One region of the Allobosea sp. GW822-FHT03F07 genome, then DNA from elsewhere that is predicted to be linked to it. Evidence: predicted binding sites of a transcription regulator. Region 1 holds the regulator's gene; each other region holds the start of a gene.
What was found. The regulator PhoB, encoded in region 1, activates phosphate uptake and scavenging genes when phosphate is short. The targets are predictions, from matches to a motif close to TGTCATNNANCTGTCAT.
Positions count from the first base shown of each region.

Region 1 (7,701 bases):
CGATGCGCTTCAGCGGCGCTCCCGCGAACCGCTCCCGCAACATCGCCGACCAGTTCACGGCGAAGCCGGCATTGGCGGGCCGTAGCGGCGCGATCGAGACGCCCTTCCCGGCCAGCAGCGGAACCCAGCCGCCATCCGAGCCCAGCCGCGGCCAACTCGCCCCGCCCAGCGCCAGCAATGTCGCGTCGGGGCGGACGGTCACGGGCGTCCCATCGCGCCCTGCGAAGGTCAGCGTGCCATCCGCCGCCCAGCCGGCCCAGAGCCGGCCGGCCTCAAACCGGACACCGAGCCCGTTAAGGCGCGCCAGCCAGGCGCGCAGCAGCGGCGAGGCCTTCATCGCCTTCGGGAAGACGCGCCCGCTCGAACCGACGAAGCTCTCCGCGCCGAGCCCGTCGGCCCAGTCCCGCAGCGCCTGCGGCGGAAAGGCCCTGATCGCCGGCTCCAGCCAGCCTCGCGCCGCGCCGTAGCGATCGAGAAAGCCGTCGAGCGGCTCGGAATGCGTCAGGTTGAGCCCGCCGCGCCCCGCGAGCAGGAACTTCCGCGCCGGCGACGCCATCCGCTCATGGATCGTGACGCGATGCCCGGCCTGCGCCAGCCGCTCGGCTGCGATCAATCCAGCCGGGCCGGCGCCGATGATGGCGATGTCTGGCATAAAGTTCCCGCGTTCTCCACGGTCATCCCGGGCGACCGGAGGCAGACCCGGGATCCATGCCGGAACCGTTCAGGCATGGATCCCGGATCGGCGCCGCTTCGCGGCTGGTCCGGGATGACGGCGTGTTTCCATCTGAAGGGTCTTCGCTTTAGACTGACTGTCCGATCCCGGAAAGCCCGACCCGCCAGCATCATGCCGACCATCGCCGCCTATCTCGGCGCCGCCTTCTTCGAGATCGCCGGCTGCTTCGCCTTCTGGGGCTGGCTGCGGCTCGGCAAGCCGGTCTGGTGGCTGCTGCCAGGCCTGGTCTGCCTCGCCCTCTTCGCCTGGCTGCTGACGCTGGTCGAGAGCGACGCCGCGGGGCGCGCCTATGCCGCCTATGGCGGGATTTATATCGCCGCCTCGCTCGCCTGGCTCTGGGCGGCGGAGGGATTCAGGCCGGATCGCTGGGACGTGACGGGCGGACTGGTCTGCCTCGCGGGAGCGGCGATCATCATCGCGGCGCCGCGGTGAGGATCGAGGGTTTGTCAAATGCGCGCTGTCGTTCCGGGCGAAGCGCAGCGCAGACCCGGAACTCATTCCGGAACGGCTCAGGCATGGATCCCGGATCGGCGCCGCTACGCGGCTTGTCCGGGATGACGCGCGGATGTGCGAAAGGGAGAGAGCCCCCTCACGCCCGCGCGAACGTCTCGTCGAAGGCGTAGCCAGCACCGCGCACCGTGCGCAGCGGGTCCTTGGCATCGCCGGGCGTGATCGCCTTGCGCAGGCGCCCGACATGCACGTCGACGGTGCGCTCGTCGATATAGACGTCGCGACCCCAGACCGCGTCGAGCAATTGCGCGCGCGAATAGACCCGGCCGGGCGCCTGCATCAGGAATTCAAGCAGGCGGAACTCGGTGGGTCCCAGATGCAGCTCCTCGCCGGAGCGGCGCACGCGGCGGGTCGTACGGTCGAGTTCGAGATCGCCCGCGGTCAGCAGCCCCGCGACATGGCCCGGCTTGGCCCGGCGCAGCAGCGCCTGGATGCGCGCGATCAGCTCCGGCAACGAGAACGGCTTGACAACATAATCGTCTGCGCCGGTGGCGAGGCCGCGCACCCGCTCGGTCTCCTCGCCGCGCGCGGTCAGCATGATGATCGGTACACGCTCGGTGTCGCGGCGCGCCCGCAGCCGGCGGCAGAGCTCGATGCCGGAGAGGCCCGGCAGCATCCAGTCGAGCAGGACGAGATCGGGCGTCGAGTCGCGCAGATGCAGCTCGGCGTCGTCGCCGCGCGCGACGCTATCGACCTCGAAGCCCTCGGCCTCGAGATTGTAGCGCAGCAGCAAGGTGAGCGGCTCTTCGTCCTCGACGATCAGGATGCGGGCGGGCATGGCGCGGTTCCGTTCTGGGTATTCAGCCGACACATTCCGTCATGCTCGACCATGTGGCGAGCATCCACGTCTTGGTCACAGCGCTCGACGACGCAAGACGTGGATGGCCGGGACAAGCCCGGCCATGACGCAATGGATACTCCATCAATTCCCCGTCACCGCCTCGACGCTGATATCGGTGGTGTCGAGCTTGGGACGGTTGAGGTCGAGCGACTCGCCGGTGACGAGGTAATGGATCGTCTCGGCGATGTTGGTGGTGTGGTCGCCGATGCGCTCGACGTTCTTGGCGCAGAACAGGAGATGCGTGCAGAAGGTGATGTTGCGCGGATCTTCCATCATATAGGTCAGCAGCTCGCGGAACAGCGAGGTGTAGAGCGCGTCGATTTCGCCGTCGCGATGCCAGACCTCGAGCGCCTTCTGCTCGTTGTTGGCCGCATAGGCGTCAAGCACGTCCTTGAGCTGGGCCTGGACGAGCCGGCTCATATGCTCGAGCCCGACCACGGCGCGATGCGGCGGCGAGAACTGGCCGGAGATCGCCACCGCACGCTTGGCGATGTTCTTGGCGAGATCGCCGACGCGCTCGATGTCCGAGGCGAGGCGGATCGCCGAGATCAGCTCGCGCAAATCCTGGGCCAGCGGCTGGCGGCGCGCGATGGTCAGCACGGCACGCTCCTCGACATCGCGCTGCAGATTGTCGAGCCGCTGGTCGGCGGTGATGACCTTCTGGGCGAGCGTGGTGTCGCGGCGCACCAGCGCCACGGTGGAGTCGCCGAGCATGCGCTCGGACATGCCGCCCATCTCGGCGAGGCTGCGGCGCAGCGCCTCGAGTTCGGCGTCGTAGGAGCGGACGATATGTTCGGTCATCGGCGTGTGTCCCTGTGCAGCGCGAGCGGTTCAGCCGAAGCGGCCGGTGACGTAGTCCTGCGTCTGCTTCTTGCTCGGGTTCATGAAGATCGTGTTGGTCGGCGCGAACTCGATGACCTCGCCCAGATACATGAAGGCAGTGTACTGCGAGATGCGCGCCGCCTGCTGCATGTTGTGGGTGACGATGACGATGGTGAAGTCGCTCTTGAGCTGCTCCAGCAGGTCTTCGATCTTGCCGGTCGAGATCGGGTCGAGCGCCGAGGTCGGCTCGTCGAAGAGGATGACCTCCGGCTTCTGCGCGATGGTGCGGGCGATGCAGAGGCGCTGCTGCTGGCCGCCGGAGAGGCCCATGCCCGAGGTCTTGAGCTTGTCCTTAACCTCGTCCCAGAGGGCCGAGCGGCGGAGCGCGCCCTCGACACGGTCGTCGAGCTCGGACTTCGGCGGCTTCTCGTAGAGGCGGATGCCGAAGGCAACGTTGTCGTAGATCGACATCGGGAAGGGGGTCGGCTTCTGGAAGACCATGCCGACGCGCGAGCGCAGCTCGTTCACGTCGATGTCGCCGGAGATGACGTTGCGCCCGTCGAGCAGTATCTCGCCGGTGGCGCGCTGCTCCGGATAGAGCGAGTAGATCCGGTTGAAGATGCGCAGCAGGGTCGACTTGCCGCAGCCGGACGGGCCGATCAGCGCCGTGACGTGGCGGTCGCGGAAATCGAGGTTGATGTTCTTCAGCGCCTTGTGCTCGCCGTAGTAGAAATCGAGGTTCTTGACCGCGATCCGGACGGGGGCATCGGCATCGAGCGTCTGCGGGGAGAGTTCAAGCGTCGAAAGCATCGACTTTTTCCTTCAGATCGAACGCGACGAAGTTTCGGTTGTGCAGCTCACTTGCCGCCGCGCACGATGCGGCGGGCGACGATGGAGAGCAGCAGGATCGACATGGTGATGATCAGCGAGCCGGCCCAGGCGAGCTGCTGCCAGTTCTCGTAAGGGGCGGAGGCGAACTGGTAGATCGTCACCGGCAGGTTGGAGACGCCGCCGACGAGGCTCGGCGAGAACCAGAAGTTGTTGTTCAGCGCGGTGAAGATCAGCGGCGCGGTCTCGCCGGCGATGCGGGCCAGCGCCAGCAGGATGCCGGTGACCATGCCGGACTTGGCCGCCCGCCAGGTGATCGAGGTGATCACCACCGAAGGCGGTGCGCCCAGCGCCGCGCCGGCCTCGCGCAGCGGACCGGGCACGAGGCGCAGCATGTCCTCGGTCGTGCGCACGATCACCGGAATCGCGATAATGCCGAGCGCGACGCCGCCGGCCCAGCCGGAATAGCCGCGGAACGGCTCGACCAGGATGACGTAGACGAACAGGCCGATCAGGATCGAGGGCGCCGAGAGCAGGATGTCGTTGATGAAGCGGATCAGGTTCGCGAGCTGCGACTTCTTGCCGTATTCGGCGAGATAGGTTCCCGCGAGCACGCCGATCGGCGTCGCCACGGCGATGCCGAGGAAAGTCAGCACGATCGAGCCGACGAGGGCGTTGGCGAGGCCGCCGCCTTCCGAACCCGGGCCGGGCGTGATCTGCGTGAAGGTCGCGACGGACAGCCCGCCGAGCCCCTTCACGACCAACATGCCGAGGATCCAGAACAGCACGAAGATGGCGAGGAAGGTGAAGCCGGTCGCAATGACCTTCATTGCCTTGTCGGCAGTGCGGCGCGACTGGCGAACGCGGCCCCAAGGGGCATGCGGCAGTTCGCGGACGGTGGAGGGGGTCGCCAGGCTCATGATCGCTTGCCCTATCAGTAGCTCTTGACGCGCGAGACGAGGATGCGCGCGATGACGAGGACGACGAAGGTGACGAAGAACAGGATGCAGCCGAGCGCGATCAGCGCGTTGAGCTGCAGGCCCATCGCCTCGTTGAACTCGTTGGCGATACGCGAGGCGATGGTCGAACCCGGATCCATGATCGAGGACGAGAGCCGGTTGGCGTTGCCGACGACGAAGGTCACCGCCATGGTCTCGCCGAGCGCGCGCCCAAGCCCCAGCATGATCGCCCCGATGATCGAGACGCCGGCCTGCGGCACCAGCACATGGCGCACGACCTCCCAGGTCGTCGCGCCGATGCCATAGGCGCTCTCGCGCAGCACGGAGGGGATCTGCTCCAGCATGTCGCGGGTGATCGAGGCGATGAAGGGGATGATCATGAAGGCCAGGATGAAGCCGGCCGTCAGGATGCCGAGCCCCGAGGGCGAGCGCGAATAGAGCACCGTGCCGACGATCGGGATGCCCTCGACGATGTTCGAGAGCGGTATCTGCACATATGCCGCGAAGAGCGGCACGAACACGAACAGGCCCCACATGCCGTAGATGATCGAGGGCACGGCGGCGAGCAGCTCGATCGCGGTCGACACCGGCTGCTTGAACCAGGGCGGCGCGAGCTGGGTGAGGTACACCGCGATGCCGAGCGAGAGCGGCACGCCGATGACGAGCGCGATCAGCGCCGTCGAGAGCGTGCCGACGATCGCCGGCCAGGCGCCGTACTGGTCGTTCTGCGTGTCCCAGACGCTGGAGGTGATGAAGCCGAGGCCAAACTCGCGGAAGGCCGGCCAGCCGCCGATCACCATCGACAGCATGATGCCGGCGAGCAGCACCAGGACGAGCAGCGCCGCCAGGAAGCTGGCATTGCGGAAGACGATGTCGAAGGTACCCTTGGGCGTCTTCCGCACGATCGGCGTCGCGCCGGGAATGCTCGTCATGTCGGTTGCTGCGGTCATCCGCGGAGGCTCCGGTGGGGTAGCTGAAGTCGTCTGCTGCCGGACGCCCGGCCTCGTCAACCTCAGCCCTCATCCTGAGGAGCGCTCAGCAGGAGCGCGTCTCGAAGGAGGCTCCAGTGCACTCTGGGTGATCCTTCGAGATGCCGCTTCGCGGCTCCTCAGGATGAGGGCTGAATGTTTTTGGCGAGGCGGGTCGAACCCGCCTCGCCTTATCGTTGGCAGCGATCAGAAGATCGGCTTGCCCGCCGGATCGGTCACGCCCTTCCAGGCGGCGCGGACTTGATCCTTGACGTTGGCCGGCAGCGGCACGTAGTCGAGGTCGAGAGCGAGCTGGTCGCCGCTCTTATAGGCCCAGTCGACGAACTTCAGGGCAGCCTGAACCTCTTCCGGCTTCTCCGGCTTGGCATGGACCAGCAGGAAGGTGGCCGAGGTGATCGGCCAAGCCTCGGCGCCCTTCTGGTTGTTCAGCGAGATGCCGAAGCCGGGAGCCTCGTTCCAGTTGGCATTGGCGGCGGCCGCCTGGAAGGCCTTGTCGTCCGGAGCCGGGAAGTTGCCGTCGGCGTTCTTCACAAGCGCATGGGCGAGCTTGTTCTGCTTGGCATAGGCGTATTCGACATAGCCGATCGAGTTGGCGACCTGCTTCACCGAAGCCGAGACGCCCTCATTGCCCTTGCCGCCGATGCCGACCGGCCACTGGACCGACTGGTTGGTGCCGATCTTCGACTTCCAGTCCGGCGAGACCTTGGAGAGGTAGTCGGTGAAGACGAAGGTCGTGCCCGATCCGTCCGAACGATAGACGGGGTTGATGTTGGCGTCGGGCAGGGTCAGGCCGGCGTTGATCGCCGTGATCTTCGGGTCGTTCCACTTCTTGATGGTGCCCAGATAGATCTCGGCGAGGACTTCGCCCGAGAGCTTGAGCTTGCCGGGCTCGACGCCGGCGATGTTCACGGCCGGGACGACGCCGCCCATGACGGTCGGGAACTGGATCAGGCCGTCCTTGGTCAGGTCCTCGCCCTTGAGCGGGGCGTCGGTGGCGCCGAAGGCGACCGTCTTGGCCTTGATCTGGCGGATGCCGCCACCCGAGCCGATCGACTGGTAGTTGAGACCGACATTGGTCTCCTTCTTATAGGCCTCGGCCCACTTCGAGTAGATCGGGAAGGGGAAGGTGGCGCCGGCGCCGGTGATGTCGGCAGCCTGGGCCACGCCGGAAAGACCGATCGTGGCGGCCGCGACAATGAAAATCTTGCGCATGAGATGTCCTCTCTGGATCGCACATTTAGCGGCCCGTTCAGAACACCCTCTGCATGACAGCTTCATGACAATCCGTCACGCACTCTGTCATAAAGCTTTCATCAGGGCTTTTTCGGCAGCGCCCCGAAGCGCGGCAGCACGGCGCGGAAGGTCGCGCCCTGCCCGAGCGCGCTCTCGATCGTCAGCCGGCCGCGATGGCGCAGGACGATGTGCTTGACGATCGCCAGCCCGAGCCCCGTGCCGCCGGCCTCCCGGCTCGCATTGGTGTCGACGCGGTAGAAGCGCTCGGTCAGGCGCGGCAGGTGCTCGGGCGCGATGCCCGGCCCGTCGTCGCGCACGCCGACGCCGGCCTCGAGCGGACCATCCTCGACATCGATCACGACCTCGCCGCCGCGCTTGCCGTATTTGATCGCGTTCTCGACGAGGTTTTCCATCAGCCGCAGCAGCTCGTCGCGGTCGCCCGCGACCCGCACCGGCTCGGCCGGTGCACGCAATGTCAGCGTCACCTCGCGCTCGCGCGCCATCAACGTCAGGGAATCGACGATCTCGCGCGAGATGCCGGTGAGATCGACCGGGTTCTCGGGCGCCAGATGGGCGCGAAGCTCGATCCGCGACAGCGACAAGAGATCGTCGACGAGGCGGGCCATGCGCAAGCCCTGTTCGCGCATGATCGTAAGGAAGCGGTCGCGCGCGCCGGCATCGTTGCGCGCCGGTCCCTGAAGCGTCTCGACGAAGCCGAGCAGGGAGGCCAGGGGCGTGCGCAGCTCATGGCTGGCATTGGCAACGAAATCGACGCGCATGCGCTCG
Region 1 covers NZ_JBXAND010000001.1:514,390-522,090, reverse strand. Annotated here, with positions in the region: gene AC1RMY_RS02515 (TIGR03862 family flavoprotein) at 1-652, opposite strand, end outside; gene AC1RMY_RS02510 (YnfA family protein) at 845-1,165, shown strand; gene phoB (phosphate regulon transcriptional regulator PhoB) at 1,323-2,021, opposite strand; gene phoU (phosphate signaling complex protein PhoU) at 2,166-2,885, opposite strand; gene pstB (phosphate ABC transporter ATP-binding protein PstB) at 2,916-3,716, opposite strand; gene pstA (phosphate ABC transporter permease PstA) at 3,764-4,654, opposite strand; gene pstC (phosphate ABC transporter permease subunit PstC) at 4,669-5,643, opposite strand; gene pstS (phosphate ABC transporter substrate-binding protein PstS) at 5,869-6,894, opposite strand; gene AC1RMY_RS02475 (ATP-binding protein) at 6,996-7,701, opposite strand, start outside.

Region 2 (7,701 bases), 110 kb from region 1:
CGGCAAGATGCCCCAGACCTGGGGCGTGCCAGTCGAGGAGATCCAGCGCGGCATCAAGCACGGCGTCCGCAAGATCAACATCGACACCGACAACCGCATGGCGATGACCGGCCAGATCCGCAAGATCCTGTCCGAGCACCCCGGCGAGTTCGACCCGCGCAAGTATCTGAAGCCCGCCATGGAGGCGATGACCAAGCTCTGCAGCTTGCGCCTGCAGGAGTTCAACACCGCCGGCCAGGCCTCGAAGATCAAGCGCGTCGCGACCACCGCCGAGATGGCCAAGCGCTACGCCAAGGGCGAGCTCGACCCGACCTTCGGCTCGCAGAAGGCGGCTTGAGGCAAGGCGTCATTCTCGGCGAGGCGCGGGGAACCCCTCTCCTGTAAGGAGAGGGGCAGGGGTGAGGTGTAGGCCCCTCGACCAGTCGAGTGCCGACCCCGAAGCAATGGAGCGGTGAGGTCACAGCCAATCGTCAAACGCCCGACCTCACCCTACCCTCTCCTTACAGGAGAGGGTTCCCGCGCCTTGTTTTCCAACAGATCGGGCGGCACACCCGATCAAACCCCGATCTTGCCGCCGCCCTTGCGGGTGATCGCCACCACGGAGGGGCGCACCGGCATGTCCGGCTTGAAGTCCGGCCAGCGGGTCGAGAGATCCTCGTAATAGGAGCGGCGGCCGAAGGCCGGCCAGTCCGGACCGTCGTCGCCTGGATGCTGCACGGCGACGAAGGCCGTAGTGTCGTCCGGCGTAAAGCAGGGGCCGCAGAGCTCGGCGCCATGCGGCACGCGGTAGAACAGCTTCGAGGTCCGGCGCGCACCGCCCTCGGTATCGACCGCCCAGAGCCCGTCGGTCCGCCCGGTCACGTCCGGCCCGTTGCCATCGGTCGAGACCCAGAGGCGCCCGGCGGAATCGACCACGGCATTGTCGGGCATGCCGAACCAGCCGCTTTTCGTCGTGTCGGTCGAGAAGCTCGCCCCGACCGCCGCGACGGACGGGTCGCCGCATTTCAGCAGGATTTCCCAGCGCCCCTTGGTCGCGGTGTGGTCGCCGCCCTCCTCGATGATCTCGATAATGTGGCCGAAGGCGTTCTTGGCACGCGGGTTGGCAGCGTCGATCTGCTCGTCCTTGCGGCTCGTATTGTTGGTCAGCATCACATAGACCTTGCCGGTCACCGGGTTGGGCGTGATGTCCTCGGGCCGGTCCATCTTGGTGGCGCCGAGCAGGTCGCCGGCGCGGCGGGTCTCGATCAGCACGTCGGCCTGGCTCTGGAAGCCGTTGGCGGCCGTGAGCGGCCCCTGGCCGAAGACCAGCGGTAGCCATTCGACGGCGCCGTCGGCTGCGAACTTCGCGACGTAGAGCGTGCCGGAATCAAGCAGATCGAGATTGGCCGCACGGTTGTTCGGGTCGAAGCGCCCGGCCGTGACGAATTTGTAGACATAGTCGAAGCGCTCGTCGTCGCCGAGATAGACCACGACGCGGCCGTCCTTCGCGACGATGTTGTCGGCGCCCTCATGCTTGCAGCGGCCGAGCGCGGTGCGCTTCTTCGGCACCGAGTTCGGATCGAAGGGATCGACCTCGACGACCCAGCCGAAGCGATTGGCCTCGTTCGGCTCCTTGGCAAGGTCGAAGCGCTCCTCGAACCGGCCCCAGGCGTAAGGCGAGGACGGCACGGCGAGGCGCTTGTAGTTCGCCTCCTCCCGATGGCCCTCCGGCAGCTTGCCCGAGAAATAACCGTGAAAGTTCTCCTCGCCCGTGACGAAGGTGCCCCAGGGCGTCATCGCGCCCGAGCAGTTGTTGAGCGTGCCGAAAACCTTGCGGCCGGACGCGTCGGCTCCGGTCTTGACGCGGTCGCTTCCGGCAACCGGGCCCGAGAGCTGCATCTCGGTCGCGACCGTAATGCGGCGGTTGTACTTGGAATCCTTCACCAGCGCCCATTTGCCGTCGGTCCGGCGGATTTCGGCGACGGTCGCGCCATGCGCCATCGCCTCGATGCGGAAGCGCTCCGGCGTCGCGTTCTTCAGCACCGGCTTGCCGTCCTTCATCTCGACGACGCCCGGGAACATCAGATGCGGGTTGGTGTACTCGTGATTGACGAAGAGCACGCCATGGGCGGAGGGGTCGGCCGCGCCCGGCATCGGCAGATAGCCGACGAAATCATTGTTGTAGCCGAACTGCTGGGCCTGGGCCTCGGGCGTCTGCTTCGCCGGGTCGAAGGCTGGCGCACCGCTGGTGATTGGATCGCCCCAGCGCAGCAGCACGTCGGCGTCGTAGCCCTCGGCGACATGGTGGTCGGCATCGACGCCGGCCTCGACCTCCTTGAACGAGAAGGCCGACTTCACCCCTTGCGCCTGCGCCTGCTCGGCCGTCTCCAGCGCCAGCGTGCCGACGGTCGCCGAGATCGCGGAGACCGCGAGCGCGCCCTTGAGCAGCCCGCGGCGCGAGAAGCGCTGCGAGATCAGCTCGCCCATCGTCGGATTGTCGGTCGGGTTCCGCGGCTCGGCGTCCTCGTGCTCCAGCATGCTGGCGCCAAAGGTCGATTCGTATTGCGTCTCGTCGCTCTTGATCTCGTCGCTCATGGGGTCGGTCCTGACGAAGCTTCAGATTGGCATTGGAGGAAATCGAGCGATAGGCGGCGGCGGTGACGCTGCGGTGACAATAGTCCTGCAAGACGCAGCGCACATGCCGGCCGGGCGCCCGGGCTCTTCCGGCCGGCGACACTTTCTGGTTGAAGGAGCACCCGCCGCGCTCACCGCTGCCCTCGCCGCAGGTTCTGTATGTCGATCGTCTTTTCAGCGCTGGTCGCGGCCTTCGTCGGCTTCTCCGCCTCGGTCGCGGTGGTGCTCGCCGCGACGCAGGCGGTTGGCGCGACCCCGGGCCAGGCGATTTCCTGGATCGCCGGCCTCGCCATCGCCCAGGCCGGGGCCGGCATCTGGCTGTCCTGGCGCTACAGGATGCCGATGATCTGCGCCTGGTCGACGCCAGGCGCCGCGCTGATCGCCGCGACGAGCGGGCTCGACATGGCGGCCGCCGTCGGCGCCTTCCTGCTGGCCGCCGCGCTGATGATGCTCACCGCCGCCTTCCGCCCGCTCGGCGCGCTGATCGAGAAGATCCCGATGCCCGTCGCCGCCGCCATGCTGGCCGGCGTGATCTTTCGCTTCGTCGTCGCGGTCTTCGACGAAATGCGCGTCTCGCCCGGCCTCGTCGTGCCGCTTCTGGCGGTCTTCCTGCTGGCGCGGCTGATCAACCCGTTTCTCGGCGTGATCGCGGCGCTGTTCGCCGGCATCGCGCTCAGCTTCGGCCTCGGCCTCGCAAGCTGGTCTGCCGGCGCCTTGACTCTCAGCGGCCTCGAATTCGTCACACCGCGCCTTGATATCGCAGCCATGCTCGGCGTCGGCGTCCCGCTCTATCTCGTCACCATGGCGGCGCAGAACTTGCCCGGCTTCGCCGTCCTGCGCGCGGCGGGCTACAAGCCGCCGACAGCGGCCAGCCTTTTCGCGACCGGGCTCGCCTCCTTCCTCACGGCGCCATTCGGCGCCCATATGGTCAACATGGCCGCGATCAGCGCCTCGATCTGCACCGGTCCCGATACGCATCCCGATCCGGCCCAGCGCTGGAAGGCCGGCGTGCTCTACGGGCTCGCCTATCTCGCCATCGCCGCCTGCGCCGGCATTCTGCTCGCCTTGATCTTCGCCATGCCGAAAGCGCTGATCGTGGCGGTCGCCGGGCTGGGCCTTCTCGGCTCGCTCACCGGAGCCCTCGGCCAGGCCATGGCTTCCGAAAGGGAGCGTATCGCCGCCGTCATCGCCTTTGCCGTCGCCGCCTCCAGCCTGACGCTGTTCGGGGTTGGGTCGGCCTTCTGGAGTCTCGTTGCCGGCCTCAGCGTCTTGACTTTGGACGCGGTCGCAGGCCGTTTGCGCGCAAGATCATGACCATACAGCACCCACCCACCCGCCTGATGCTCGTCACCCCGCTCGTGGCGGATGCCGACGCGATGGCCTTCAAGCTGATGCAGGCCCAGGCCGGCGGCGACATCGCGGCCGTGCTGCTGCGCCTCGCCGAGGGCGACGAGCGCAGCCGCATCGAACGCATCAAGCGCCTCGCCGGCCCAGTCCAGGCCGCGAATGTCGCCCTCGTGGTCGAGGCCTCGGCCGTGGTGGCGACGCGCGGCGGCGCCGACGGCGTACATCTGACCGGCGGCGTCGAGGCGATCGCGGAGGCGCGCTCCAGCCTGAAGGGCGAGCGCATCATCGGCGCCGGCGGCCTGCGCGCCCGGCACGACGCCATGGATATCGGCGAGGCCGGCGTCGACTACGTCATGTTCGGCGAGCCGCGCCCCGATGGCAGCGTGCCGCCGCTGCCCGCGGTGATCGAACGTGCCGGCTGGTGGGCCGAGATCTTCGAGACGCCTTGCGTCGCCTATGCGCCCGATCCGGAATCGGTGCCGGCGCTGGTCGAGACCGGCGCGGAATTCGTTGCGCTCGGCGCATGGGCCTTCGAGGAAGGGCGCGACATCCGCGCCCTCGTCGCCGAGGCCAACGAGGCCATCGCCGCTCGCGCCGCCCGGAAAGCCGCCAGATGAGGCGCCTGCGCCGCGGCCTCGCCGGCCTGCTGCCTATCTGCCTGCTGCTGCTCGCCGGTCTTGCGCAGGCGCTTCCGGCGATGGCGGCCGAGACGGACCTCGCCTATGGCGCTTACCAGACCGGCCATTATCGCCGCGCCCTGCGTGAGGCCCTGAAGCGCATCGAGGCCGACAGCAAGGACGCCGCCGCTATGACCCTCGTCGGCGAGCTCTACCGGCAGGGGCTCGGCGTCCCGCCCGACCAGAAGGTCGCGACGGAATGGTATGAGCGCGCCTCCGAGCGCGGCGACGTCAACGCCACCTATGCGCTGGCGATCGCCCTGCTCGGCGATGCAGGCGGCCGCAGCGACCCGGTCCGCGCCGGTGCTCTGTTGCGCCAGGCTGCAGCCGCAGGCCACGCCGCCGCCAACTACAACCTCGCGCTCTCATTGCTCGCCACGGGGCAGGCGCAGGACGACGAAGCCGCCATCAAAAGCCTCCAGATTGCAGCGAAAGCTGGCATCCCCGACGCCCTATATGCGTTGGGTACCCTCGCGAAGCAGGGGCGCGCCATGCCGGCGAGCGACGTCGCCGCCGCGGAATGGATGGCGAAGGCCGCCGCCGTCGGCCATGTTCCCGCGGAGATCGAATACGCCATCATGCTGTTCAACGGGGCCGGCGTCGCCCCCGACGAGACGGCCGCCGCCAGGCTGTTCCTCCGCGCCGCCGGCAAGGGCAACCCGATCGCCCAGAACCGCATCGCACGGCTCTACCAGATCGGTCGCGGCATTCCACCCGACTCGATCGAGGCGGCGGCCTGGCATCTGGCGGCTCGGGCGCGGGGCCTCGACGACCCCGCCCTCGAGCAGCTCTTCGACCGCCTCAATCCCGAGCAGCAGCGCCGGGCCGCCCTCCTCGCCGCCAGCCGGATCGAGGGCGCGGCCTTGACGGCGCCCTGACGGGCGCGCAAGGGACCGATTGAATTTTGACGAACTGACGCGCGCTCTGGCTTGAGCGCCACAGGATTGCGCCGGATGGCGCGAACGAGGTTGAGATGATCCGCTCCCCCCTGATGACCGTGATGACCGACGCCGTGATGAAGGCGTCCCGTTCGCTGAAGCGCGATTTCGGCGAGGTCGAGAACCTGCAGGTGCTCGCCAAGGGGCCGGGCGACTTCGTCTCCAAGGCCGACCACAAAGCCGAGGAGATCATCCGCGGCGCGCTGGAGAAGGCCCGGCCCGGCTACGGCTTCGTCATGGAGGAAAGCGGCGTCGTCCAGGGCACCGACGAGAGCAATCGCTGGCATATCGACCCGCTCGACGGCACCCACAACTTCCTGCGCGGCATCCCGCACTGGAACATCTCGGTGGCGCTGGAGCGCGACAATCAGTTCATCGCCGGCGTGATCTACGACGCCGCGAAGGACGAGCTGTTCATGGCCGAGAAGGGCAAGGGCGCCTATGTCAACAACCGCCGCATGCGCGTCTCCGGCCGCCGCGAGCCGACCGAGATGCTGATCGGCATGGGCGTGCCCCATATCGGCAAGGGCGGCCACCCGCTCTTCCTGCGCGAGCTCGGCGCCGTGATGCCGCGCTTCTCCAATGTCCGCCGCATGGGCTGCGCCGCGCTCGACATCGCCTATGTCGCGGCCGGCCGCATGGACGCCTATTGGGAGCGCGACCTCAACACCTGGGATTTCGCGGCGGGCGCTGTGATGATCCGCGAGGCCGGCGGCACCTTCGGCACGCTCGACGGCAAGCAGCCGACCATGGCGCGCGACATCATCTGCGGCAACGAGATCGGCGAACAGGCGCTGCGGGCCGCTCTCAAGGCGGCCTGAACGGCGCGGCCGGGCTCCGGCTGTCGACAGCTCGTCATATGTCTTTGATCTTTCGCGCTTGATCATCGCGGCATGGGAGGCGACAGTTCCCGCTGCGGTCAGAGCATGATGCCGAAAAGTGGGAACCGGTTTTCGGCATCATGCTTTCGCTCTTCGACTTGTAGAGACGAACGGAAGACGAAGCATGGCGAATGAGGATTTGGCGGCCGAGACGGCAACGGCCGCGCCGGTGCGGGACGAAACCCGCTTCTCGCGACCGCTGCGCTACGTCATCCGCGCGCTTCTGTTCCTCGCCCTGATCGGCTTCCTCGGCTTCATCCTCCAGGCCGGGCTGATCTCGGCCTTCATGACCAATCCGGGCCTGAACGGCCTGATTCTCGGCTCGCTCCTGGTCGGCGTCCTGATCGCGCTGCGCGAACTCTGGCGCCTTCACAGCGAGGCGCGCGCCGCGACACGGCTGGCGGCCGACCCCGGCCTGGCGGACGTCCGGCGCGGGCAGGTCATCGCGCCGCTGGGCCCGGTCCTGCCGGCTCTCGACGCCCGCAGCCTCGCCCCGTCCCAGGCCGCGAGCGTGCTCGAATCGATCGCGGTCAGGCTCGACGACGGCCGCGAGGTGCTGCGCTATCTCGCCGGACTGCTCGTCTTTCTCGGCCTGCTCGGCACCTTCTGGGGCCTGCTCGATACGGTCTCCTCGGTCGGCAACGTCATCAAGTCGCTGCGTACCGGCGCCGAGGCCGGCGTGCTGTTCGACGAACTCAAAGCCGGCCTCGCCGCCCCGCTCGCCGGCATGGGCCTGTCCTTCTCCTCCTCGCTCTTCGGCATCGCCGGCTCGCTCGTCCTCGGCTTCCTCGAACTGCAGGTCGCCCAGGCCCAGCGCCGCTTCCGCAACGAGGTCGAAAGCTGGCTCGGCACGCGAACCACGACCGCGGGCGCAGCTGTCGTCGCCGGTCTGCAGCCGCTGACCGGCGACCCGCTCTCCGACAGGCTCGACCGGCTCGGCGTCGCCATGACCGAGAGCGGCGCCAACAACCGTGCGGCAACCCAGGCGCTCGCCAATCTCGCCGAAGGCATCCAGGGCCTCGTCCAGCACATGCGCTCGGAGCAGCAGCTGATCCGCGACTGGGTCGAGGCTCAGGCTGCGCGCGAGAAGGATCTCAAGCGGCTGCTCGAACGCCTCACCGCCGACAATGTGATGGAGCCTTGATGGTCCTCGCCGCGCCTGTCGCCCCCAAACCAGCAGGAGCCTGACCAGCATGGCGCTCTCCCGCTCGCACCGTCGCGATGAGACGAATTTCTGGCCGGGCT
Region 2 covers NZ_JBXAND010000001.1:623,524-631,224, reverse strand. Annotated here, with positions in the region: gene fba (class II fructose-bisphosphate aldolase) at 1-337, shown strand, start outside; gene AC1RMY_RS03010 (PhoX family protein) at 556-2,574, opposite strand; gene AC1RMY_RS03005 (benzoate/H(+) symporter BenE family transporter) at 2,773-3,927, shown strand; gene AC1RMY_RS03000 (thiamine phosphate synthase) at 3,924-4,577, shown strand; gene AC1RMY_RS02995 (tetratricopeptide repeat protein) at 4,574-5,515, shown strand; gene AC1RMY_RS02990 (inositol monophosphatase family protein) at 5,611-6,396, shown strand; gene AC1RMY_RS02985 (flagellar motor protein MotA) at 6,581-7,600, shown strand; gene AC1RMY_RS02980 (peptidoglycan -binding protein) at 7,650-7,701, shown strand, end outside.
Region 2: AC1RMY_RS03010 (PhoX family protein) is a predicted target of PhoB. The motif match lies at 2,637-2,653, and genes of this name have one in related genera.

Region 3 (7,701 bases), on a different contig from region 1:
CGAGCCGCCGAGGTTCGAGCCGCCCTTGCCGTCCGAGAACACCTTGTAGACCAGTGTCTCGGTCGCGCCCGAAGGGCCGCCGCCGGTGACCGTGTCGATGATGCCGAAGGTGTCGAAGAAGACGTAGACGATGTTCACCACCAGCAGGAAGAAGGTCGTCGGCGAGAGCAGCGGGAAGACGATCGTCCAGAAGCGCCGCATCGGCCGCGCGCCGTCGATCACGGCCGCCTCGATCACGCTCTTTGGGATCGACTGCAGGCCGGCGAGGAAGAACAGGAAATTGTAGCTGATCTGCTTCCAGGTCGCGGCGAGGATGACGAGCAGCATCGCGTCATTGCCGTTGAGGCGGGGATTCCAGGCGATGCCGAGGCTGGACAGCCCGCGCGCCAGCATGCCCAGCGAGGGATCGAACATGAACAGCCAGAGCACGCCGGCGACAGCGGGCGCCACCGCATAGGGCCAGATCATCAGCGTCTTGTAGACCTCGGCGCCCCGGATCTGGCGGTCGGCCATGACCGCGAAGAGCAGCGCCAGCGACAGCGAGAGCACACAGACGAAGCTGGAGAAGATGACCGTGTTGACGAAGGCCTTGAAGTAGCCGGGATCGGCGAAGAGGGTCGTGTAGTTCTCGAACCAGACGAATTCCGTCGAGGTGCCGAAGGCGTCCTGCAGCAGGAAGCTCTGCCACACCGCCTGGCTTGCCGGCCAATAGAAGAACACGATGGTGATGGCCAGCTGCGGCAGGAGCAGCATTAGCGGGATCGTGAGGCCATGAAAGAAGGCGTGCTTCTGCATCGGGTCGCTTCAGTCCGCGTCGTCGTCCCGGGCGACCGCAGGGAGATCCGGGATCCATGCCTTGAACCGTTCCGGCATGGATCCCGGGTCTTCGCTTCGCTGCGCCCGGGATGACGCAGCGTGGTGGATCAGGTCAGCTCAGCGCGACGCCGTGCGCTCGAACTGGCGCAGCATCTGGTTGCCGCGTTCGGCAGCCGCGTCGAGCGCCGCCTTCGGCGACTTCTGACCGTTCAGAGCCGCTTCCAGCTCTTCCGACCAGATGTCGCGGATCTGGACCAGGCTGCCATAGCGCAGGCCCTTCGAGTTGTCGGTCGGCTCCTTGTTGTTGAGTTCGAGCAGCGGCGTCTCGAGATAGGGCTTGTCCTTGTAGAAGCCCGAGGCCTTCACCTTTTCATAGGCCGCCTTGGTGATCGGCAGATAGCCGGATTCGGTATGCAGCTTCACCTGCCGGTCGACATTGGAGAGGAAGGTGAAGAACTTGGCGACGCCCTTGTATTCGTCCGCCTTCTTGCCGCCCATCACCCAGAGCGAAGCGCCGCCGATGATCGAATTCTGCGGTGCGCCCTGGACATCCGGGTAGTACGGCATCGGCGCGTTGGCCCAGTCGAACTTGGCGTTGGCGCGGACATTGCCGAAGAAGGCCGAGGAGGTCAGGAAGATCGGGCATTCGCCCGAGGTGAAGCGGCCCTCGCCGGTGTTGGTGCGGCCGGAATAATCGTAGACGCCCTGCTTTTGCAGATCGACGAGATTGGTCCAGTGCTTCAGGAAGGCCGGGCTCTGGTTGAAGGTCAGGACGGCGTCGAAGCCCTCCATGCCGTTGACCTTGGTCGAGAGCGGCACGTTGTGCCAGGCGCCGAACTGCTCGATGTTCGCCCAGGTCGCCCAGGCGTTCGAGAAGCCGCATTTGTCGAAGCCGGCGGCCTTCAGCTTCTTGGCGGCCTCGAACACCTCGGGCCAGGTCTTCGGCGGCGCGTCGGCGTTCAGGCCGGCCTTCTTGAAGGCGTCCTTGTTGTACCACATCACCATCGAGGATGAGTTGAACGGCATCGAGAGCATGTCGCCCTTGGCCGTCGAGTAGTAGCCGGTGATGGCGGGCAGATAAGCCTTGGGGTCGAATGCTTCGCCGGCTTCCTTCATCAGCTCGTGGACTGGCTTCACCGCGCCCTTGGCCGACATCATCGTACCGGTGCCGACCTCGAAGACCTGGAGGATATGCGGTGCCTGCCCGGCGCGGAAGGCGGCGATGCCGGCGTTGAGCGTATCAGGATAGGAGCCCTTATAGGCCGGGACGACCTTGTAGTCCTTCTGCGAGGCGTTGAACTCCTCGGCCAGCCTCACGACGACGTCGTTGTTGGCGCCGGTCAGCGCGTGCCACCACTGGATTTCGGTCTGGGCCGCGGCAGGTGCGGCGCCGGCGATCGCGAAAGCCGCGACGGACATCAGAATGCGAGATTTCACTGTCATCTTCGTCTCCCTTCCGCCCTCGGGTCGCTTGGGCGGCTGTTATTGTTGGTGCGCAAGCTAGCATGAAGGGCGGGCGACGTTTCAATGACAAATTGATGACAGACGCAAGCTGCGCGCTTCCGCGACTTTGTGCTGAGGCTCTTTTGTCGAGGCTCTTGCACATTTGCCCGGAAGACGCTGTTCTCCCCGCCCCATCCCGCCTTCCGACGGATAGCCGCCATGCCGCGCATCTCTCTCACGCCAGACCAGACCCTACCGAAGGATGCCGCCGGTGCCGCGCTGCTCGGTCGCGTCTGGCGGCCGGATGTCGCCGGCCCTGCGGTCGTCACCCTGCGCGACGGCGTGCTCTTGGACGTCACCCGCGCCTTCCCCACCAGCCGCGATCTCTGCGAGGCGAAGGACCCGGCTGCCGCACTGCGCGCGGCGCAGGGCGAACCGGTCGGGACGCTCGCGGACATCTTGGCGAACACGCCGGTCGACGGCCGCGATCCCGGCCAGCCCTGGCTGCTCTCCCCCCTCGACCTGCAGGCGGTGAAGGCGGCCGGCGTCACCTTCGCCGTCTCGATGCTGGAGCGCGTGATCGAGGAGAAGGCGCGCGGCAACCCGGCCGCCGCCGCGACGATCCGCGAGGAGATCGGAAAGCTGATCGGCGACGATCTCTCGAAGCTGAAGCCCGGCTCGCCCGAGGCGATGCATCTCAAGGACGTGCTGATCAAGCAGGGCGCCTGGAGCCAGTATCTCGAAGTCGGCATCGGGCCAGACGCCGAGATCTTCACCAAGGCCCCGCCGATGTCCTCGGTCGGCACCGGCTTCGATGCCGGCCTGCATCCGGCCTCGACCTGGAACAACCCCGAGCCCGAGATCGTGCTGGTCGTCGCCTCTGACGGTCGCATCGTCGGCGCCACGCTCGGCAACGACGTCAATCTGCGCGATGTCGAGGGGCGCTCGGCGCTTTTGCTCGGCAAGGCCAAGGACAACAATGCAGCGGCGGCCGTCGGCCCCTTCATCCGCCTGTTCGATGCAGGCTTCACGCTCGACCACATCCGCAAGACCACGGTGTCACTGACCGTCGAGGGCGAGGACGGCTTCACGCTCGAAGGATCGTCCTCGATCGCGAAGATCAGCCGCGATCCGGCCGATCTCGCCGGCCAGATGATCGGCCCGCATCACCAGTATCCGGACGGCGCGGCGCTCTATCTCGGCACCATGTTCGCGCCGATCAAGGATCGCGACACGCCCGGCGGCGGCTTTACCCACAGATATGGCGACGTCGTCACCATCGCGGCACCCGAGCTCGGCGCCCTGGTCAACCGCATGCGTTCGACCTCCGAATGCGAGCCCTGGACCTTCGGCGCTTCGCATCTGATGCGCAGCCTGGCGAAGCGCGGCCTGCTGTGAGCGCAGCCGACATCCTCGTTGTCGGCGAGGCGATCGGCGATTTCATCCCGCGCGACGCCGAGGGACGGCACTATGAGGCCGTGCTGGGCGGCTCCGGCTTCAACGCGGCGCTGGCGCTCGCCCGCTTCGGTGCGAAGCCGGCCTATGCCGGGGCGCTCTCGAGCGATGCCCTCGGTCGGCGTTTCCGCACCGCTCTGATAACGGAGGGTATCGGCACGGCGCTGATCCATGACAGCGCCTGGCCGAGCGCGGTCGCGATCGTCTCGCCGCTCGGCCCGGGCGGCGTGCCGGAATTCGCCCTGCACCTCGAAGGCACGGCTCATGACGATCCGGACGGCACGACGCGGTGCATGCCGCCGGAAGCCCGCCATCTCCACGCCGCCTCCTTCGGCGCGACCGCCGGGGCCTCGGTCGAGGCGGTGGCGACGCTGGCCGCGAGCGCCCGGGCACAAGGCGCGACTGTCAGTTACGACGTCAACATCCGCCCTTCCGTGTTGCCGGTGCACGAGCGGGCACTACCCCTGATCGAGGCGCGCATCGCGCAGGCCGACATCGTCAAGGCGAGCCTCGACGACCTCGCCTGGCTCTTTCCGGCGGAGGAGCCGGCTGAGATCGCCCGGCGCTGGCAGTCGCTCGGCGCAACGCTCGTGTTGGTGACGAAGGGGCCGGATGGCGCCATCTGCTTTGGTCCAGGCGATCCTGTCACCGCGACCGCCCAGCCTGTCGTCGTGGCCGATACGGTCGGGGCGGGGGATACCTTCATCGGCGGCTTCATCGCGGTTCTGGCCGCACGCGGCCGGCTCGGTGCAGGCTTCAAGACTGTGACGCACGACGATCTCCAGGCGGCGCTCGCCTTCGCCTGTGCCGCGGCGGCCGATAGCTGCACCAGAGCCGGCTGCGATCCACCGCGGCGGCTCGCGACATGACACCCATTTGATGACCACCGGAACGCGACCATGCGCCTGAGCTATCTCGACTATCACACCTGCGGCGAGCCGGTCCGCATCGTGACCGCGGGCTATCCTGTCCTGAAGGGCGCGACGATCCTCGAAAAGCGCCGCGATGCGCGCGAGAATCACGATCATCTGCGCCGCGCGATGATGCTTGAACCGCGCGGCCATGCCGGCATGTATGGCGTGATCCCGGTCGCTTCGACGCATCCGGAAGCAGCCTTCGGCGTGCTGTTCACGCATAACGAGGGCTATTCGACCATGTGCGGCCACGCGACGATCGCGCTCGGCCGCTATGCCATCGAGCACGGGCTCGTGCCGGCCGTCGAGCCGGTCACCCGCTTCGCCATCGAGGCGCCCTGCGGTCTCCTGCGGCTGGAATGTTCGGTCAGCGGCGGCAAGGTCGGGAGCGTCGTCTTCGAGAGCGTCCCGGCCTTCGTCTTCGCACGGGATCTGGTCGTCGATGTGCCGGGCTTCGGGTCGATCACCACCGACATCGCCTATGGCGGCGCCTTCTACTGCATCCTGCCGGCCTCCCGCTTCGGCCTCGATCTCATCGAGAGCCCCGTCTCGGCGGTGACCGATGCGGCGGCCGCACTCACCGACAGGGTCCGCGCAACGCTCGCGATCACGCATCCGACCGAACCCGATCTCGGCTTCCTCTATGGCACGATCGTCACCGACGAAGCCGGTCCGGACGAGACCAGCTTCAATCTCTGCATCTTCGCCGAGCGCCAGATCGACCGTTCGCCGACGGGCTCGGGCGTCACCGCCCGCATGGCGCTGGACCATGCCAAGGGGTTGGTCCCGCCGGGGCGGACGCGGAGCTTCCGCAGCATCACCGGCGGAACCTTCACCGGCCGTGTGCTGGGTGAAGTGCCTGCCCCGGCTCCCGGCGCCGTCACGGTCGCGGTCGGCGGCATCGGCCATTTCGCCGGCGAGGGCGCCTTCGTCATCGAGCCGGACGACCCGCTGCGGCATGGCTTCGCGCTGCCCGAACGCTTCGCGGAGATCGCAGGCGATTAACCCAGCCCGGAAACCAGTTTCAGGGATTTGCCTGGACTGCCGTCCGAAACCTCGGCTTTTCGAAGATCGGCGCAGGCTCGGGGTAACGATTATCCGGCAGGCTCGGCGCTCGCTCGAAGAATTCGGAGGCGCGCCATGTCGGTTGGGGATCTCGGTGCGCCACTCGCCGCGCCGCAGGGGCTTTCTGCCCGGCTGACCCGTCTCGCGCGCACGCCTGCCTTCTGGATCGCGGCCTTCGCGCTCGCGGCGGCAGCGGCCCTCAGCCTCCCGCTGCGCCTGCCGCTCGGCCCGAACGCGTGGGATACAGCGGTTTATCTCGACACGATCCAGCGCATCCGCATGGGGCAGGTTCCGAGCCTCGACTTCTTCGCGCCGGTCGGCCCGTTCGGCTATTACGGCGCGGCGTGGCTCGATGCGTTGTTCCCGCGCGCCCAGCCGATGCTGCTGGCCAACTGGGCGGTGCTGCCCGTGCTGCTGCCGGTAGCCGCCCTGCTGTGCGGCCATGTCGCCGCCCGTTCGCGGCCGATGGCCTTCGCGCTGCTGCTGCCCTTCCTGCTGTTCGCATCGTTGCCCATCAACCTCCACAGCCTCTACCCGATGCCTGGCTTCGACGGCTACGGGCACTACAACCGCCATGTCGCGCTGCTGCTCTACCTGCTGATCGCGACGCTGCACTTCGCCCGGGATCGGCGCCTGGCGACCGGGCTGGTCGCGGCACTGATGCTCGTGCTGTTCCTCGTCAAGATCACGGGCGCGGTGACGGGTTCGATGCTGGTCGGCTATGCCGTCCTCGCCGGTCGTCTGCGCCAGCGCGACGCGGCGATGGCGGCGGTATTGGTGCTGGCCGCCCTTGGCGTCGTCGATCTCGCGACCGGGCTGGTGCGCGCTTACATCGCCGACATCCTGGCTCTTCTCGCGCTCAACACCGGGGCGCTGCTGCCGCGCTTCCTGACCGTGGCGTCGGTCAAGTTCAACGTCGTCGGGCCCTGCCTGCTGCTGCTCGGCGTCCTAGCGCTGGTGGCCTGGCGCGAGGGCGTGGCGCCGAACCTCCGGGGCCTGCGCGCGCTCGCTGATTCACCGATGGGTTGGCTCGCAGCCGCCCTCGTCGCGCTGACTTTCTTCGAGACGCAGAATACCGGCTCGCTCGAATATATCGGACTCTGGCCGATCCTGCTGCTGGTCCTGCTCGACTGGCGCAATCGGCAGGACTCACTGAAGCCGATCGTCCTGGTGCTGGCGCTCGCCACCGCCCTGCCCAGCGCCGTGATCTTCGTCGAGCGCAGCGTTCGCGCCGTGCTGGGAATGACCGGCCATGTCGCGCTCGATCTGCCCGAGCTCGGCCCGCTCGGCCGGGTCAGCCTCAAGGCCGACATGGTGGCGCGCGCAGCCGGAATGCTGGAGCATTACGCCACCCAGCAGGCGAGCTATCGCGAACTCGCCCGGCGCGACCTGCCGCCCTCCTACATCCTCTATTCCGAGATCGACTATCAGGCGACCTGGCTGCTCGAGGTCCGGCAGGGCCTCGACGCGATCCGGGCCTGGGAAGCCGCCAATGGCCGCACGCTCAACGGCTTCCTGACGCTCGACTTCGTCGATCCCTTCAACCGCCTGCTCGACCGGACGCCGCCGCGCCATGTGCCGATCGGCATGGATCCGGGCCGCAGCACGCCCGCGCTCGCACCGGAGACGCTGGCGGAACTGTCCCGCACCGACGCGATCCTCGCGCCGAAATGTCCGCCGACCACCGCGCGCGACGCGATCCTCCAGCATTTCGAACCGGCGCTCCGCGGGCGAAAGCGCATCGCGCTCTCGCCCTGCTGGGACATGTATCTGAAGGGCTGAGCGCAGCGGTTCAGGCGGCGGCCGTCTGCCCGGCCTCCCAGCCCAGGATCGCGCGCTTGCGCGTCAGGCCCCAGTGGTAACCCGTCAGTGCCCCGGATTTTCCGATGACGCGGTGGCAGGGCACCACGAAGGAGATCGGGTTCTTGCCGACCGCCATGCCGACGGCACGCGATGCGGTGGGCTTGCCGATATGGCAGGCGACGTCGCCATAGGTCGTGGCGCGGCC
Region 3 covers NZ_JBXAND010000004.1:54,026-61,726, forward strand. Annotated here, with positions in the region: gene ugpA (sn-glycerol-3-phosphate ABC transporter permease UgpA) at 1-795, opposite strand, end outside; gene ugpB (sn-glycerol-3-phosphate ABC transporter substrate-binding protein UgpB) at 934-2,259, opposite strand; gene AC1RMY_RS14100 (fumarylacetoacetate hydrolase family protein) at 2,479-3,657, shown strand; gene AC1RMY_RS14105 (PfkB family carbohydrate kinase) at 3,654-4,583, shown strand; gene AC1RMY_RS14110 (proline racemase family protein) at 4,614-5,633, shown strand; gene AC1RMY_RS14115 (hypothetical protein) at 5,769-7,475, shown strand; gene AC1RMY_RS14120 (methylated-DNA--[protein]-cysteine S-methyltransferase) at 7,486-7,701, opposite strand, start outside.
Region 3: ugpB (sn-glycerol-3-phosphate ABC transporter substrate-binding protein UgpB) is a predicted target of PhoB. The motif match lies at 2,344-2,360, and genes of this name have one in related genera.